One region of the Pseudoalteromonas sp. Z9A5 genome, then DNA from elsewhere that is predicted to be linked to it. Evidence: predicted binding sites of a transcription regulator. Region 1 holds the regulator's gene; the other holds the start of a gene.
The links. The regulator FliA, encoded in region 1, starts transcription of late flagellar genes. The targets are predictions, from matches to a motif close to CTAAAGNTNNNNNNNNNNNNGCCGATA.
Positions count from the first base shown of each region.

Region 2: the regulator FliA is predicted to act here: its motif matches at 4,085-4,111, upstream of GQR56_RS12095 (VC2046/SO_2500 family protein).

Region 1 covers NZ_WTLC01000002.1:44,410-52,718, forward strand. Annotated here, with positions in the region: gene flhB (flagellar biosynthesis protein FlhB) at 1-963, shown strand, start outside; gene flhA (flagellar biosynthesis protein FlhA) at 1,045-3,156, shown strand; gene flhF (flagellar biosynthesis protein FlhF) at 3,178-4,668, shown strand; gene GQR56_RS01760 (MinD/ParA family protein) at 4,661-5,521, shown strand; gene GQR56_RS01765 (RNA polymerase sigma factor FliA) at 5,548-6,258, shown strand; gene cheY (chemotaxis response regulator CheY) at 6,298-6,681, shown strand; gene GQR56_RS01775 (protein phosphatase CheZ) at 6,698-7,465, shown strand; gene GQR56_RS01780 (chemotaxis protein CheA) at 7,481-8,309, shown strand, end outside.
Region 2 covers NZ_WTLC01000021.1:23,867-32,175, forward strand. Annotated here, with positions in the region: gene GQR56_RS12075 (SulA-like leucine-rich domain-containing protein) at 1-358, shown strand, start outside; gene GQR56_RS12080 (YchJ family protein) at 397-876, shown strand; gene GQR56_RS12085 (diguanylate cyclase) at 1,224-2,141, opposite strand; gene GQR56_RS12090 (DUF6172 family protein) at 3,030-3,332, opposite strand; gene GQR56_RS12095 (VC2046/SO_2500 family protein) at 3,523-4,050, opposite strand; tRNA gene GQR56_RS12100 (tRNA-Tyr) at 4,163-4,247, shown strand; tRNA gene GQR56_RS12105 (tRNA-Tyr) at 4,297-4,381, shown strand; gene GQR56_RS12110 (SprT family zinc-dependent metalloprotease) at 4,428-5,117, opposite strand; gene GQR56_RS12115 (MHYT domain-containing protein) at 5,472-8,309, shown strand, end outside.

The DNA of each region.
Region 1 (8,309 bases):
TTATACAATATTATGGGTAGGACGCTCAGCCTTAACCGAAGTGAAACTTACGATACAACAAAAATGTTTGCTGTATGGGGAGAGGTTTCAGATGCTTTAATGTTTCCGATGGCTATGTTTGTATTAATAATTGTTTTTGCAGCATTTATTGGTAATACGCTATTAGGTGGCTTTAATTTTAGTTGGGAAGCAGCTGCGCCAAAAGCGAGTAAAATGTCACCAATGAAAGGTTTTAAACGCATGTTTGGTCCACAAGCTGCTATTGAGCTTGTAAAGTCACTTTTAAAGTTTGGTTTAGTTGCTAGTTTTGCTGTTTTTTTAATTAATACTTATTTTGATGAGATACTTCATTTAAGTGTAGAAAGCGCACCGGGTAATATTATTCATGCCTTAGAGATTTTAGGATGGATGTTTTTAGGGCTCTCTTGCACGTTAATTGTTATTGCTGCTATTGATGCACCATTTCAAAGCTATAACCATAACAAACAACTCAAAATGACGTTGCAAGAAATTAAAGATGAGTATAAAAATTCAGAGGGTGATCCTCAAATAAAAGCTCGAATAAGGCAAACGCAAAGGCAAATGTCGCAAAAGCGCATGATGCAAGATGTACCAGATGCCGATGTTATTGTTACTAACCCAACGCATTACTCAGTGGCATTAAAATACGATACAGAGCGAGCAGGTGCCCCTATTGTGCTTGCCAAAGGTGCAGATGAAATGGCGATGCAAATACGTAAAGTCGCTATTGGTAATGAAGTCCCTATAGTTGAATCACCTATGCTTACTCGAGCACTTTATCATACGGCAGAAGTGGGCGATCAAATTCCAGATCAGCTTTTTACCGCAGTTGCTCAAGTTTTAGCTTATGTATTTCAGCTTAAGCGCTTTAATAAGGGGCGCGGAAAGCGTCCAACTAAGCTTAAGAGTAAGCTTCCTATCCCCGATGCTTATAAGTATTAACATCTTAATACAGCTAATTTATTAACTTGGAATAGTTATTGCTAATTCTACGTAGTGTCAATTTTTTGAAATTGTAGAATTATGAGTTTTAAAGCTGTATTACAACAACTTAACAGAGATAAAAAAGAATATGCTAAAGGGGTAGGTACACCTTTACTTGTTCTTGCTGCCTTGGGGATGGTTATTTTACCATTACCTCCTTTCTTACTTGATATCCTTTTCTCGTTCAATATAGCTTTAGCCCTAGTGGTTCTTTTGGTTACCGTATATACCATGAAGCCTGTCGAATTTGGTATGTTTCCGGCTGTGCTGTTGATTGCAACGATTATGCGCTTAGCCCTTAATGTGGCCAGTACACGTGTTGTGTTACTTGAAGGTCATAATGGTGGTGATTCCGCTGGTAAAGTAATTGAAGCCTTTGGCTCAGTTGTTATAGGCGGTAACTACGCAGTTGGTTTGGTTGTATTCTTAATTTTAATCATTATTAATTTTGTGGTAATTACAAAAGGTGCAGGGCGTATTTCAGAAGTATCTGCACGTTTTACCCTTGATGCAATGCCTGGTAAACAAATGGCAATTGATGCTGATTTAAATGCCGGTTTTATTAGTGCTGAGCAAGCACGTGACCGACGCGAAGAAGTAACGCGCGAAGCCGATTTTTACGGCTCAATGGATGGTGCGAGTAAATTTGTAAAAGGTGATGCTATTGCTGGCATCATTATTTTGATTATTAATATAGTCGGTGGTTTATTTGTTGGGATGATTCAACATAATTTAAGCTTTGGTCATGCGATGGAAGTTTATACATTACTTACTATTGGTGATGGGTTAGTTGCTCAACTTCCTTCTTTACTACTTTCAATTGGTACTGCGATTGTTGTAACGCGCCAAAATGAATCACTCAATATGGGTGATCAATTTAAGAAACAACTCGGTAACGAAAAATCATTATTTATTGCATCAGGTATTTTAATAATAATGGGTTTGGTCCCTGGCATGCCACATTTTGCCTTTTTAAGCTTAGGTGCACTTTTAGGGTATTTAGCTTATTACACGCAACAAGTTAAAATTAAAGCCGCTGCTGCAGAAGCAGAAGAGGCTGCTAATGGAGGGGCTGTAGGAACAGGCGTTGCAAATAAACAAGAGCAAAAAGAGCTTGGCTGGGATGATGTTCAACAGGTTGATGTAATTGGCTTAGAAGTAGGTTACAGATTAATTCCGTTGGTAGATCAATCTCAAGGTGGAGAGCTATTAAACCGTATTAAAGGCGTTCGTAAAAAGCTTTCTCAAGAATTAGGCTTTTTAGTACCGCCGGTTCATATTCGCGATAATTTAGAGTTAGACCCTAATGCATACAGAATAACACTAATGGGTGTTTCAACTGGTGAAGGGGAGCTAAAACACGGTGATGAGCTGGCTATTAACCCGGGGCAAGTTTTTGGTCCTATAAAAGGGGTGGAAACAAAAGACCCGGCATTTGGACTAGATGCAGTGTGGATTAAGCCAGATCAAAAAGATGAGGCGCAATCTTTAGGGTATACCGTAGTTGATTCAGCGACCGTTGTTGCTACGCATATTAGTCAATTATTAACGAACAGTGCTGCCTTATTACTTGGTCATGAAGAAGTTCAAAACTTACTTGATATGCTAGCTAAAAGCCATCCTCGTTTAGTGGAAGGGCTAGTGCCAGATGTGCTTCCTTTAACTGCAATTGTAAAAGTATTACAGAATCTATTAAACGAAGGTGTTGCAATACGCGACATGCGCTCAATAGTACAAACCCTTGTAGAGTACGGTCCTCGAAGCCAAGACCCTGATGTATTAACGGCTGCGGTACGTATTTCATTGCGCAGATTAATTGTTCAAGATGCTGTTGGTATGTCTTCAGAAATCCCTGTCATAACCTTGGCACCTGAGTTGGAACAGATGTTGCATCAGTCATTACAGAATGCAGGTGACGAAGGTGCCGGAATAGAGCCAGGTCTTGCAGAGCGACTTCAAATATCATTAAGTGAAGCGCATCAAAATCAAGAAATGGCTGGTGAACCTTCGATATTGCTGACATCAGGAATGTTACGCACTGTGTTATCTCGTTTTGTTAAGTACACCATTCCAGGATTGCGAGTGATGTCTTACCAAGAGGTACCAGACGAAAGACAGATTAAGATTGTTAGCTCGGTAGGCCAACAATAAGATTTCAACAGGGGTTAAATAATGAAAATTAAACGTTTTTTTGCTAAAGATATGCGCACTGCACTTAAAGAAGTTAAAGATGAGTTAGGTGTTGATGCGGTTATTATGTCAAACAAAAAGCTTGCCAACGGTGTTGAGATTGTTGCAGCTGTTGACTATGAAAAAGCAGCCCCTAAAGCAGTAGCCCAACCACAAAATGCACCGCCAGAGCGTGCTAACCGTATGGCGCAATCACAAAGTATGCATAACTTTGTGAAACCAGAACCTCAACGTTCAAAGCCTGTACAACAAGCAAAAGTTGCTGATAGCCTAGAAGCCTTATTAGAGCGTCAATCACCACGCCCTCGCTCTCCTGAACTTGCATCTATGTTTTCACAGTCAGGAATCGATACTACCGAAAATTATCAAGAGCCTGCAGTAAAACAACGCCCTACAAGTAATATGTTTGCACGTGAAAACTCTGCACCAGCAAGACCACATACTCAAGCCGATAGTTTAGGTTTTGACGATTTAGACCGTGATTTTGATGATTTAGAGAGCCCTGTTACTACACGCCAAACAGTTAAAAATAATGAAAGTGAAGAAATAACGTCAATGCGTGAAGAGATGAATGCAATACGTCAATTATTAGAACACCAAGTATCAGGATTAATGCAGCAAGATATGGCACGCCGCGACCCAACTCGTGCATGTATGATTGACCGCTTAGTTGGTATGGGAATAGATAAAGAAGTTGCAGAGCAAATGGCATGCTTTGTTCCTGATGATGTTTCTCGTCAGCAAGGCTGGAAAGCTTTATTGACTATGGTCGAAGACCAAATGCAAACAACCAATAATGAAATACTACGCCAAGGCGGTGTTTACGCATTAGTAGGACCAACAGGAGTTGGTAAAACAACAACTGTAGCTAAATTAGCAGCCTTAGGAGCACAAAAATACGGTGCCGATAAAGTTGCGTTAATTACCACCGATACATACAGAATTGGTGCATATGAACAGCTTGCAACTTATGGTCGAATCATTGGTTGTGGTGTAAAGCAGGTTAAAGATGCTAATGAATTAGCTGAAGTTTTATATCATTTACGAGATAAGCGTCTAGTATTAATAGATACTGCAGGTATGAGCCAACGAGACTTGCGTTTAACAGAGCAGTTAAATACGCTAATGCGTAATCAGCGTGTTGATATTCGTAGCTATCTTGTACTAAGTGCAACAGCACAAATAAACGTATTGCAAGAAACAGTAAGGCATTTTAAAAAAGTACAGTTAAGTGGTTGTATTTTTACTAAATTAGACGAATCTTTAAGTTTAGGTGAGATTATTAGTATTGCGATTCAAAACCGCCTCCCAATAGGGTATCTTACTAATGGTCAACGAGTTCCTGAAGACATTCGTGTTGCAAATGCCGAAAAACTAGTAAAAAAAGCTGAGCAATTGTATTTAAAAAGAATAAAAGCACAACATTCAAGACACCAATCAGTGGCGTCGAGCACAGTAGGGATGTATGATTAACACAGTATTAGATCAAGCAAGCGGCCTGCGCAAAATGAGTCAAAACAATAACAACGGCGTAAAAGTTATCGCTGTGACCGGTGGTAAAGGTGGTGTAGGTAAAACAAATGTTTCCCTTAACACCGCAATAGCACTTGGTCAGCAAGGAAATCGAGTATTAGTACTTGATGCCGACTTAGGTTTAGCAAACTGTGATGTGATGCTTGGACTGCGTGTTGAACGTAATTTATCGCACGTATTATCTGGCGAATGTGAACTCGATGAGATTTTAGTTGAAGGTCCAGGCGGAATTAAAATAGTACCAGCAACATCAGGCTCTCAAAGTATGGTTGAGTTATCACCATCAGAGCATGCTGGCCTTATTCGTGCTTTTAGCGAATTAAATACCGAATTTGATATATTAATTGTAGACACTGCCGCCGGCATTTCAGATATGGTGCTAAGCTTTTCACGTGCAGCACAAGATGTAATGGTTGTCGTTTGTGATGAACCAACATCGATCACTGATGCATACGCACTTATTAAAGTTTTAAGTCGTGAGCATGGTGTATATAAATTTAAGATTGTTGCGAATATGGTTCGCAGCATGCGCGAAGGTCACGAACTCTTCGCAAAACTTTCCAAAGTAACCGATCGCTTTTTAGATGTGTCTATGGAGCTGGTGGCTATTGTTCCTTATGACGAAAATATGCGTAAAGCAACGCGTCGTCAAAAAGTCATTGTAGAATTATTTCCAAATTCACCTGCGGCATTAGCTTTTAAAGCACTCGCGACGAAAGCTGTAAAATGGCCTATACCTAATCAACCTTCTGGGCATTTAGAGTTTTTTATTGAGAAGCTGGTTAACGGCTAATTATGACAATATCGGTAAATAGAGCTATGGGATATCAGTCAACACAAAATTTAAATGTGATTGTTGAAAAGCATGCATCACTTGTCAAAAAAGTGGCGTGTCACTTAATTGCTCGCTTGCCTCCTAGTGTTCAGCTCGATGATTTAATTCAATCAGGCATGATTGGTCTAATAGAGGCATCAAAAAACTTTGACGCTACTAAAGGTGCAAGCTTTGAAACATTTGCAGGTATTCGTATTCGTGGAGCAATGCTTGATGAAATGCGACGCGGTGACTGGGCTCCTCGCTCAGTACACCGTAAAAGCCGCCTTGTAGCCGAGACTATTACTACATTAGAAAAAGCGTTAAATCGTGAGCCAACAGATACAGAAGTTGCTGAAAAACTTGAAATTTCGCTAAATGAGTACCATCATATTTTAAATGATGTAAATTCAAGTAAAATTTTAGGCATTGAAGACTTGGGAATAGATGACGATGTTATCACTCCAGCAGGTCAAGATTTAACGCTAGACAAACCCTTTAATAATGTTAAAAATGAACGCTTTAATGAATCATTGTTAAGTGCAATAAAGTCATTGCCTGAGCGAGATGCGATGGTACTCTCTTTGTACTATAACGATGAAATGAATTTAAAAGAGATTGGACATATACTCGATGTAAGTGAATCGCGTGTAAGTCAGATACATGGTCAGGCGATGATTAAGCTCAAAGCAAAAATCAATGACTGGATAAACTAGTAGTAAGTAAACAAGGTTAAGACCTCACCGGAGGATGTTTTGGATAAAAACATGAAAATTCTTGTTGTTGATGATTTTTCGACAATGAGACGTATTATTAAAAATTTATTGCGTGACTTAGGCTTTACTAATGTTCAAGAAGCAGATGATGGCTCAACTGCTTTACCTATGCTACAAAATCAATCATTTGACTTTGTAGTTACAGATTGGAATATGCCTGGAATGCAGGGTATTGACCTTTTAAGGGCGATTAGAGCTGATGATAAACTAAAGCACCTACCTGTTTTAATGGTGACTGCAGAAGCTAAGAAAGAACAGATAATAGCTGCAGCTCAAGCTGGTGTTAATGGTTATATTGTTAAACCATTTACGGCTGGAACATTGAAAACAAAATTAGAAAAAGTGTTTGAACGCTTAGGTTAATGAAGGGGAGAGGCTTATGTCAGCACTTGCTGCGCCTCGAATAACGTTAGAACAAGCTCGCCAGCTCGTTGTTTTTTTAGAAAATGGTGAGCAAGATAAAGCCGATGAATTAATTTTAGACACCGCGTCTAAAGAGCAGTCAGAAATATTTGCTGAAGTTGGAAAATTAACTCGTCAATTACACGAAGCTTTAAAAAGTTTTGAGCTTGATACGCGTTTAACCAACATAACAACTGATGCTATTCCAGATGCTCAAAAGCGGCTTAATTATGTTATAGAAATGACAGAAAACGCTGCTAATAAAACAATGGATGCGGTTGAAGCTGGGTTACCAATAGCTCAGGAGTTAGCTAATGAAGTGGCCCATATTAAACCGACATGGGATCGCTTAATGAGCCGCGAAATTGATCTTGGCGAATTTAAAACACTATGCCACAGCATCGATAAGTTTATGAATAACTCTCATCATAAAACTGATGAATTACAAAGCTTAATGACCAATATACTCATGGCTCAAGATTACCAAGATTTGACAGGGCAAGTTATTCGTCGAGTTATGGAGCTTGTAAGAGAAGTTGAAGAAAGCTTACTCCATCTGTTAACAGCTTTTGCTGCGCAAGATGTGAATACTGCTGACACAATAGAACAACAAAAAACAGAAGACCCGGTTAGCGCACAAACATTAGCAGGACCAGAAGGCCCTATTATTGATAAAGAATCGCGTAATGATGTTGTATCTGATCAAGATGAAGTCGATGATCTTTTATCAAGTTTGGGCTTCTAAGAGGAGAGTAACTGCATGTTTGAAGTCGATGAAGATATTTTACAAGACTTTCTTGTAGAGGCAGGAGAAATCCTTGAGCTTTTATCTGAACAGTTAGTTGAACTGGAGAACAATCCAGAAGATACAGAGTTATTGAATGCTATATTCAGAGGCTTTCATACCGTAAAAGGTGGTGCAGGATTCTTAGCAATGACGGAGTTGGTTGATGCTTGTCATGGCGCAGAAAATGTATTCGATTTACTCAGACAGGGTGTACGCACAGTAAACTCTGAATTAATGGATGTTATTTTACAAGCACTCGACACCATTAATGAAATGTTCGCAACGATTCAAAATCGCGATAAGCCAGAACCCGCAGATCCTCAATTACTTCAAGTTTTACATAAATTAGGCTTACCACCAACAGAGGAAGAACTCACCGGTTCATCTTCAGAGGTTGATATTGAGCAACCTCAAAATGAAATAGTTGAAGCCCCAGAATTAGATGACGAAGACCCATTTGCTTTTGATGAGTTATTTAACCCTCCTACAGGGTCAACTGCATCTACTTCTGATACTCAAATTGATGAAATAACGGAAGATGAATTTGAAAACTTACTTGACGAATTACATGGAAAAGGCAAAAGCCCTACCATTCAAGGGTCAATAAGTAGCAATGATTTGAGTGGTGATATTACAGATGATGAGTTTGATAACTTATTAGATGAGTTACATGGCGTGGGTAGTTTTGGTGCTGTCGAAATAAAAAATGACTCAATAGCGACTCAAAATACGAGCCCAACTAATAAAGGTACAGAACAAAAATCATCCTCAGCTACTAATGCTATAGACTCTTCAAATGATG
Region 2 (8,309 bases), on a different contig from region 1:
AATAGAGGATGAAATTTCGGCTACATTTGAGTTATTAAAAGTGCTGCACCAATATAATAGCTTGAATGCATGGACGTTATTAATTGCGCCGGATCATGTTCCTAGCAAAGCTTTACTCGACTCATGCTCAATCGATACCAGTAAGCTACTTGTTATTAGGCAAAAGCATTTAGTAAATTTAGAGTACGTATTAAACTCTGCTTTGCATAATGGTAATTTTGCAGCTGTTATTACATGGACTGATATAGTTAATAACCAACTACTTACAAGCTTATCTTTAGATTTAAGTAAAACAAATACTAAACTATATTGCTTTACAAAAAATATCAAAGTCACAGAGATACCGCTTGCCCAATAAGGTTGTTAAACTAGGGTTTTATACTTTATATTAATATTATGAACTCACTAAATTCTATAATCTGTGTTTGTGGCAGTCAGCAAAGCTATGTTGATTGCTGTGAGCCTTTTCATTTAGCAACACAACAAGCTCAAACACCTGAGCAATTAATGCGATCTCGCTACAGTGCATATGTACTTAAAAATGCAAAATATGTTTATCAAACCTACGCCAGCGAAAAACAAGCTGAAAACCCAGTTAAAGAAATTAAAGACTTTGCAGATAGTTGTCGTTTTATAAAATTAACTGTTATTGACTCCGGCTACGAAGAAAATCTGGGATTTGTAGAGTTTAAAGCGAATTATTTCTATCAAAATCTTTTTTGTGAATTAAATGAAAAGTCGGATTTTATTAAAGAAGATGGCCAATGGCGTTATCTTGATGGGGTAATACACCCTGTTGCTGATATAAAAGTGGGTAGGAACGATGATTGCCCTTGCGGCAGTGGTAAAAAATATAAAAAGTGCCATTCTGAATAAAAATGTAAGCCTTGTTGGGGTTAGTTTGAACAATAAGGTTTTATTATTTTCAACTAAATATATTTTACAAATAGATTAGCCAAGTTATTAGACTTCATTGATTTTTATATTTAAAAATAAGATGATTTTATAATATTACAAAATTTGCAATCTAGGAGAACAGTAAAAAACCTTTAGTATGCTACTAGCTCAAATTCTTAACGTTTAGGCGTGTAAAAAGCTAGCCGCCCATGAGATTACCTAAAATTAAGCACATATTTTGCATTACCTTCATTTTTAAACTAACCAAATTAAACTAACAAAACTAATCGTTATTGGTTAAAGTTTTAGATGTTTTGCTGTGATTTTTAAAAGCAAACTTGATTTCGACCCAGGTCTTTTGCTTTGTACAGCTTTTTGTCAGCTAAATCTAACGTACTTTTATTATTTCTATGTGGCTGTAATGTAGAACCGCCAATGCTAACTGTTAAAAAATTAAACTCTGAATATTTATGTAAGATCCCCAGATCAATTATATTTTTCTTAAGTTTTTCAGCAACACAAAGTGCACCTTCACTACTAGTATTAGGCAAAACAACAATGAATTCCTCACCGCCATACCTTGCAACAAAATCGCTTGGTCTTTGTAAGCTATTTGTGAGTGTTTGTGCAACCAGCCTTAAAGCATTATCGCCTTGAATATGTCCGTAAATATCGTTGTATTGTTTAAAATAATCAATATCTATAAGCAATAATGCATAATCAGATTTTTCTCGTAATGCACTTAATTCAACTTTTTTAAAGTGAGCATCAAAATACCGACGGTTAAATACTTTTGTTAAGTCATCAAAATAAACTTTTTGGCTTAATAAATCTTGCTGAAGTTTTATTGTAATATGCGCACGTACTCTTCTGAATAGAGTTTCAGGATTAATAGGCTTTTTAACAAAGTCTACTGCACCCGCCTCCCAGCAAGCTGTTTCTTGGTTTTCAAATGAGGTAACAAAAATAACAGGGATATCTTGTGATTCTGGTGTGGTTTTTAGTTTTAAGCACATTTCTATTCCACTCATACCGCCCATTGTAATATCTAATAAAATTATATCTGGTGCATTAATTTTACATACTTCGATAGCTTCTTCACCACTATTTGCAGTGATAATATTAAAGTGCTCTGCTAGTATTCTTTTTAATACAATTACACTTAACAATTGATCATCAACAATAAGTACGCTTGAGCTCTTCAAACTTAACTTTAATTCACTATCTGTATAATTTAATGGCATAAGTACAACAACTATTTAATCGCTCATCGCACATTATAATACTGATTAGAGATATGCAAATGTAAGTAATACTCTTTTCACTTTTTTCTAGTTAGTACAACACTATTAAACGAAAACAAGTTAAGCATTAAAAATCAATAACATAACCTGTAATATTAATAATTCGATAGCTAAATAACCTGAACCCAGTTAACAAAGCCACTAAAGCATTGAATCATAATGATATTTTAATTTATTCTACTCTAGTCAAAAATTTTTAATGATAATAAGGAGAATTTGCGCACCAATAGCTGGATGGCAAGTGAATTTAACGCTGTTAGCATAGAAAATAGCTGTTTGAGATAGATTCATCTATCCAGAATTCAGGTAAATAGTAAGCTAACCAAATAAACGAATATGATCTATTAACTCTAATGAAAAGTAGATGTTATCCGCAGGCACCTTACATACGAAGTCAGCGTAGGCATTCTTGGTATATAACTAAATATCAGCCACCAGTATGTTCTCAGGTTTGTTTATTGGTTAAATAAGATTCGCATTAACTCGTATAAAACAAAAAGTGTTTATTTTAAGAGATTAAATTTACAATTGCTTATTTAGCTTGTGAGTAGATAGCTTTTTGTGGTGTTTTTATAGTTTATAAATAACAGAGGGATCTGCTTATAAATACTAAATATACGCACAAAAAAGTTTTTAGGAATGCTTTAGTTTTAAATATTCGTTTTCATTTAGCCTAGTAACTTGCATATTCATTAATGCAATTAGATTCACCTCAATTTGAACAATTACCTAACTTTAAAACTTTGCACATTTTAAATGTTAGTCAATAAAAAATGGGCCTTTAAATTAAGGCCCATTTCTGAATTAATACATACTTAAAACTAAGTATTACTCATCGTCATCAAGATCTAATTGCTGACGCTGTGCAGGTCGCGCTAAAATTTCTACATAAAAAGAAGTTAAACCTTGCTTTTCAATTTCGCCAATTTGATTGCTTAACTCAGCAACGTGCACAACTTGTGCATCTTCAACTGTATTACCAAACTTACAATCGAATGCCCAATAGTCAGCATCTTCAGGCAGCGTTTTATTACGCTCTCTTTTCAAATATTTTTTCACTTCGTGCTTTGCAGCATCAACCATACGAGGGTATTTGATTTTCTCATGATTCAGCGTGAATGTTTTCTTCATTACGTTCCTAATTACCTTGATTTAATGATAACGGCATTTAATGTCATACCATTTGTACTCATTATAGCAATTGCAATAAATTTTTGGATGCTTTTTTTACACTAAATCAGTTTTTAAAAAAATTAAGGTTGTCTGCATTCGCATATAAATTGTCTAACTTGAACTTAAAGCCTTTTATAGGCTTGATCATTTAAGCGCTAGCAAGATGCAAAGGCTGGTGTAGATTCTCGTTATTAAGATTATCATAAAAAGCAGCGGCATCCATTTGTGGATTAGAGAGTTGAGTTTCAGTGCTTTTTAAACGCCTACGTACTGCAAGTTCACAATTATCAATCACATTAAGCGGGATATATGTAGCGTCATCCCTTATCGAAAGAGGCTCTGGATTTAAACAATGGTTCAATTTAATATCGCTCATGCCTGAACGCTCCCCATTCTTTACTAATAAGGATGCATTATATTGCCCTATTAACATATCAAATTTATCTGGGGCTAAAAGTTGCTTAGGAGCTGCTCCAATTTGTTTACGCAGTATATCTTCTTCAACAATTAAATTTTCAATTTCTGTTTTTGGTAAATGAAACTGACTAAAATCCAGAGCATCATGAGAAAGCATTGCAAGTAAAAGAGAAAACTCTCCTCTGCGATGTTCGTGGACACTTTTATTGAGCCGTGTGCTCAACTGCCCTTCTGTGATTAACAAATCATCGATTTGCATAGACTTTAGCCGATTGTTATAGGTTATAGATATTTATCGGCTTTATTTCATTTTTCTTTAGCTTTTTTCTTTACTTAAATACAAGTTTTGCTATTATCAGCGCCGTTGCATTGGAGGGGTTCCCGAGCGGCCAAAGGGATCAGACTGTAAATCTGACGGCTCAGCCTTCGCTGGTTCGAATCCAGCTCCCTCCACCACTTTTCTTACCGCTAAGTTAAGTGGGGCCAAATGCAATAAAATTAGTGTGGAGGGGTTCCCGAGCGGCCAAAGGGATCAGACTGTAAATCTGACGGCTCAGCCTTCGCTGGTTCGAATCCAGCTCCCTCCACCACTTTTCTACTTCTTATCTAGTAATTCATCTGTTTTATACAAACGACTTAAAATACCCATTGCAAACTACTTCCATGTATTTTTAACCATTGTGATGCTGCTTTATATTCAGGATAAAACGTTTCAACCCGTTGCCAAAATGCCTTACTGTGATTTAAATAACGCAAATGTGCTAATTCATGAACTATTACATAATCTATAATGTGATGAGGCGCACAAACAAGATGCAAATTAAACGTTAGCTCACGTTTACTATTACAACTTCCCCACTTTCGCTTATAAACTCCAATATTTAAATTCTCAGGTAATATCTCTTTCATTTGAGTGCAGTAATAAGCTAATTGCATTTCTATATAGGCAGTTAACTTCTCTTTTAAATATGCTTCCAATAACTTTTGATGCTTTTGTTGCTGATACTTAACACGAGAAGATACCGTAATTAATAATCCATCATCTAAATAAGGTTTTACTGCAGAGTCAGGACCTTGCTCAAACCGTAAATTAACTACGTCTGAAAAAAGACGTATTTGTTCTTTTTCAAAGGGGTATTGTTTGGTGTCAGTTGCATTAAGCTGCTTTCGTAACTGGGCATCTACCCACGACTTTTTTTCATGTAACCAGCTATCAATTTGATTTTTTGCCACATAACTAGGAGCATATACCGTCACTTTTTGATTGTGTACTTTAATTGCAACTGTTTTTCGTCGGGCACTTTTTTTTAGCTGGTACTCAAACACAATAACTTCTCATAAATAAATTTTATATGCTGATGCAATAATATCGTATCTACTGCGTATATTTAATACTTATATTTACATAATAAAATTGCCTCTTATTTAATAATTAGCATTGTAACCTTCTTTACTTGTAGTTTTATAACTAACGAAATCGCATTAATAATTTAAAGTTGTTTTTTATAGTTCAAAAAGCATACAGTCCCGATCTAAATATAAAAGTTAAAGCGATATTTGAGTAATAAAAGATAATTATTAGTTATAAAGTTGTTGTTTTAAGGCATTCTTGGAATTAACAGTTTATTTATTAAGAAATTACATTAAAATAAAAATATAAAGACTATATTTTGAGCCGCTATGTTATCCGCATTTTTCATTAAAGACCAAGATCCAAGCTTAATTGTGAATGGGGTTTACGATCCTGTTTTGGTATCGATGTCTGTTTTAATTGCAATATTTGCTGCATTTTTTACAACTAAGCTCATTGATTTAGCAAAAGAGACTAAATTTCCAAGTTATCAACGTATCGCTAATATAACGGCAGCAACTGTCTTTTCAGCCGGTATTTGGAGTATGCATTTTATTGGTATGCTGGCTTTTTCGTTGTGCACTAATATCAAGTATGATCCAACTATTACATTGTTATCTTTTATTCCCGCATTTTTGGCCTGCCAATATGCTGTATCAATGCTGGTAAACAGTAATGGTAATTTTAAAGTATTAGCTATCTGCTCAGTATTACTCGGCTCAGGTATAGGTACCATGCATTACAGTGGCATGGCTGCAATGGAGCTCTCCCCATTATTGCGTTACGATCCTTTAATGTTTGGGCTTTCAATTATTGTTGCAGTGGCACTGTCTTTCATTGCTTTATATTGTCGTTTCAACCTTGAAAAAATACTCCCAAATTTAACCTCTCTCCAAAACCGCTCAATTAGCGCTCTTATTCTAGGTTCAGCCGTCGCAGGCATGCACTATATGGGAATGGCAGCAACGCGTTTTGTTGCAACCTCTCCACTGCTATACGACGATGTTAATGCTACAGCAGGTCTTACTTTTGTCGCTATCGCGGTTGCCACAGCAACGGTCGCAATAACAAGTGTAGTTGCCGTTCTTAACGGCATGGTAAGATATAAAATGTTGCTGGAAGAAAAGTCGGCTGATGAGTCTCGTTTAAATGCTATTTTAGGCACCGCTATTGATGGCATTGTGACAATAGATCATAAAGGCGTGATTTTGAGCTTTAACGAATCAGCGAGTAAAATTTTTGGTTGGCGTGAAAGTGAAGTACAAAGCAAGAACATAAAAATGTTAATGGACGATACCATCGCAGCACATCACGATAGCTATCTTTCAAATGCTAAAAATGTTGACTTAGGCAAGGTCATTGGTGTTAACCGTGAAATATTAGCAAAACATAAAAAGGGTCACTTATTCCCTATTCGCTTGGGTGTAGGAGAGGTAAACCAACCAGGGCAAAACCCGTTATATGTTGGTTTTATAACTGATTTAAGTGAACAGCGAAAACTACAACGAAACATTATTGAAAAAGAACAAAAATATCGCTCTTTAATAGACAATATGCCAGGTGTCGTGTTTCGATGTAAATTTGATATTAATTGGACTATGTTATTTATAAGCCCCAGAATATTAGAATTAACGGGCTATAAATCAGAGGAATTTACTGAGCATTGCATCGAGTTTAACGATCTTGTTTTAAAAGTTGACCAACAACCTATCCTAGATGCTATTACATTAGCCATTGAAGAAAAAAGACAATATTCTATTGAATATAGAATTAGGCATAGAAATGGCAAAATTTTATGGCTTTTAGATAAAGGTAGTTTTGATTTTTCAGATAAAGCGACACCGCAATGGATTGACGGCGTACTAGTCGATATTACTGAACGAAAAGAATACGAAGCAAAATTAGAAAAAGCTAAACTCCAAGCAGAAGAAGCCGCGTTTGCAAAGCAATCTTTTATGGCTAATATGAGCCACGAAATACGTACGCCTATGAATTCAATTATTGGTTTTAGTGACTTGTTAATGGATACCCCACTAGATCAAGAACAACAAAAACATCTTATTACCGTTAATAATGCCGCACGTTCTTTGTTACGTCTACTTAATGAAATTCTTGATTCAGCAAAATTAGAGCGCGGCAAACTGACTATAGAACCAATTCACTTTAGTTTAAAACCTGTAATAGATAGTATTATTTCTACCTTTTGGCTTGAAGCTAAAAAGAAAGATCTTAACCTAACTCTCGATATTAAAGCATCTGTACATACAGCCTACTATGGTGACCCTGATCGAGTAAGACAGGTGCTTACTAATCTTATAGGTAATGCTATAAAATTTACCGAACAAGGCTCTGTAACTGTCACCGTAAGTACAACACAAAACGAGCACCTGTTTTTTGAAGTTCAAGATACGGGTATTGGTATTGCTAAGGATCGTGTAAAAGCTGTTTTTCAGCCTTTTGAACAAGCAGATGGCACAACTACACGTCGATTTGGAGGCACTGGGCTTGGTACAACGATAAGTAAGCAACTTGTTGAACTTATGGGCGGTACAATTAATCTAGTGAGTAACATAGGCAAAGGCACTTGCTTTTACTTTTCATTGCCACTAGAGGTAGGTGACGAAACTAAAATAGATTATTTTGACGGTCTACATACTCAGCTACCAGCGCTTAGAGTGTTAGTTGTTGATGATATAGAACAAAATACAGAGCTTCTTTCGTTGTTACTTTCTCGCGATCAACACATAGTAACTAAAGCGAGTAATGGGCTTGAAGCCATTGATATTTTTGAGAAACAAGATTTTGATGTTATTTTAATGGATATACATATGCCTGAATGCGACGGTATTGAGGCAACAATTAAAATACGCAAAATTGAAAAACAAAGGCAATTAAAATACACACCTATTATCGCCTTAACAGCGAGTGTGTTACAGCAAGATAAACTGACTGCAAAAAAAGCAGGTATGAACGGTTTTGCAAACAAACCAGTCGATATAAATCAACTAAACCAAGAAATTGCTCAAGTTTTAGGCCTGGGTTTAGCAAAAGAAATTGTAATATCGCAAACAGACCCTAGTGCCCAACACATTGATTTTGAAAAAGGCTTAGCTTTATGGGGCTCTAGGTGCAAACAATTAACTGAAATCACTAAATTTACTAATGAC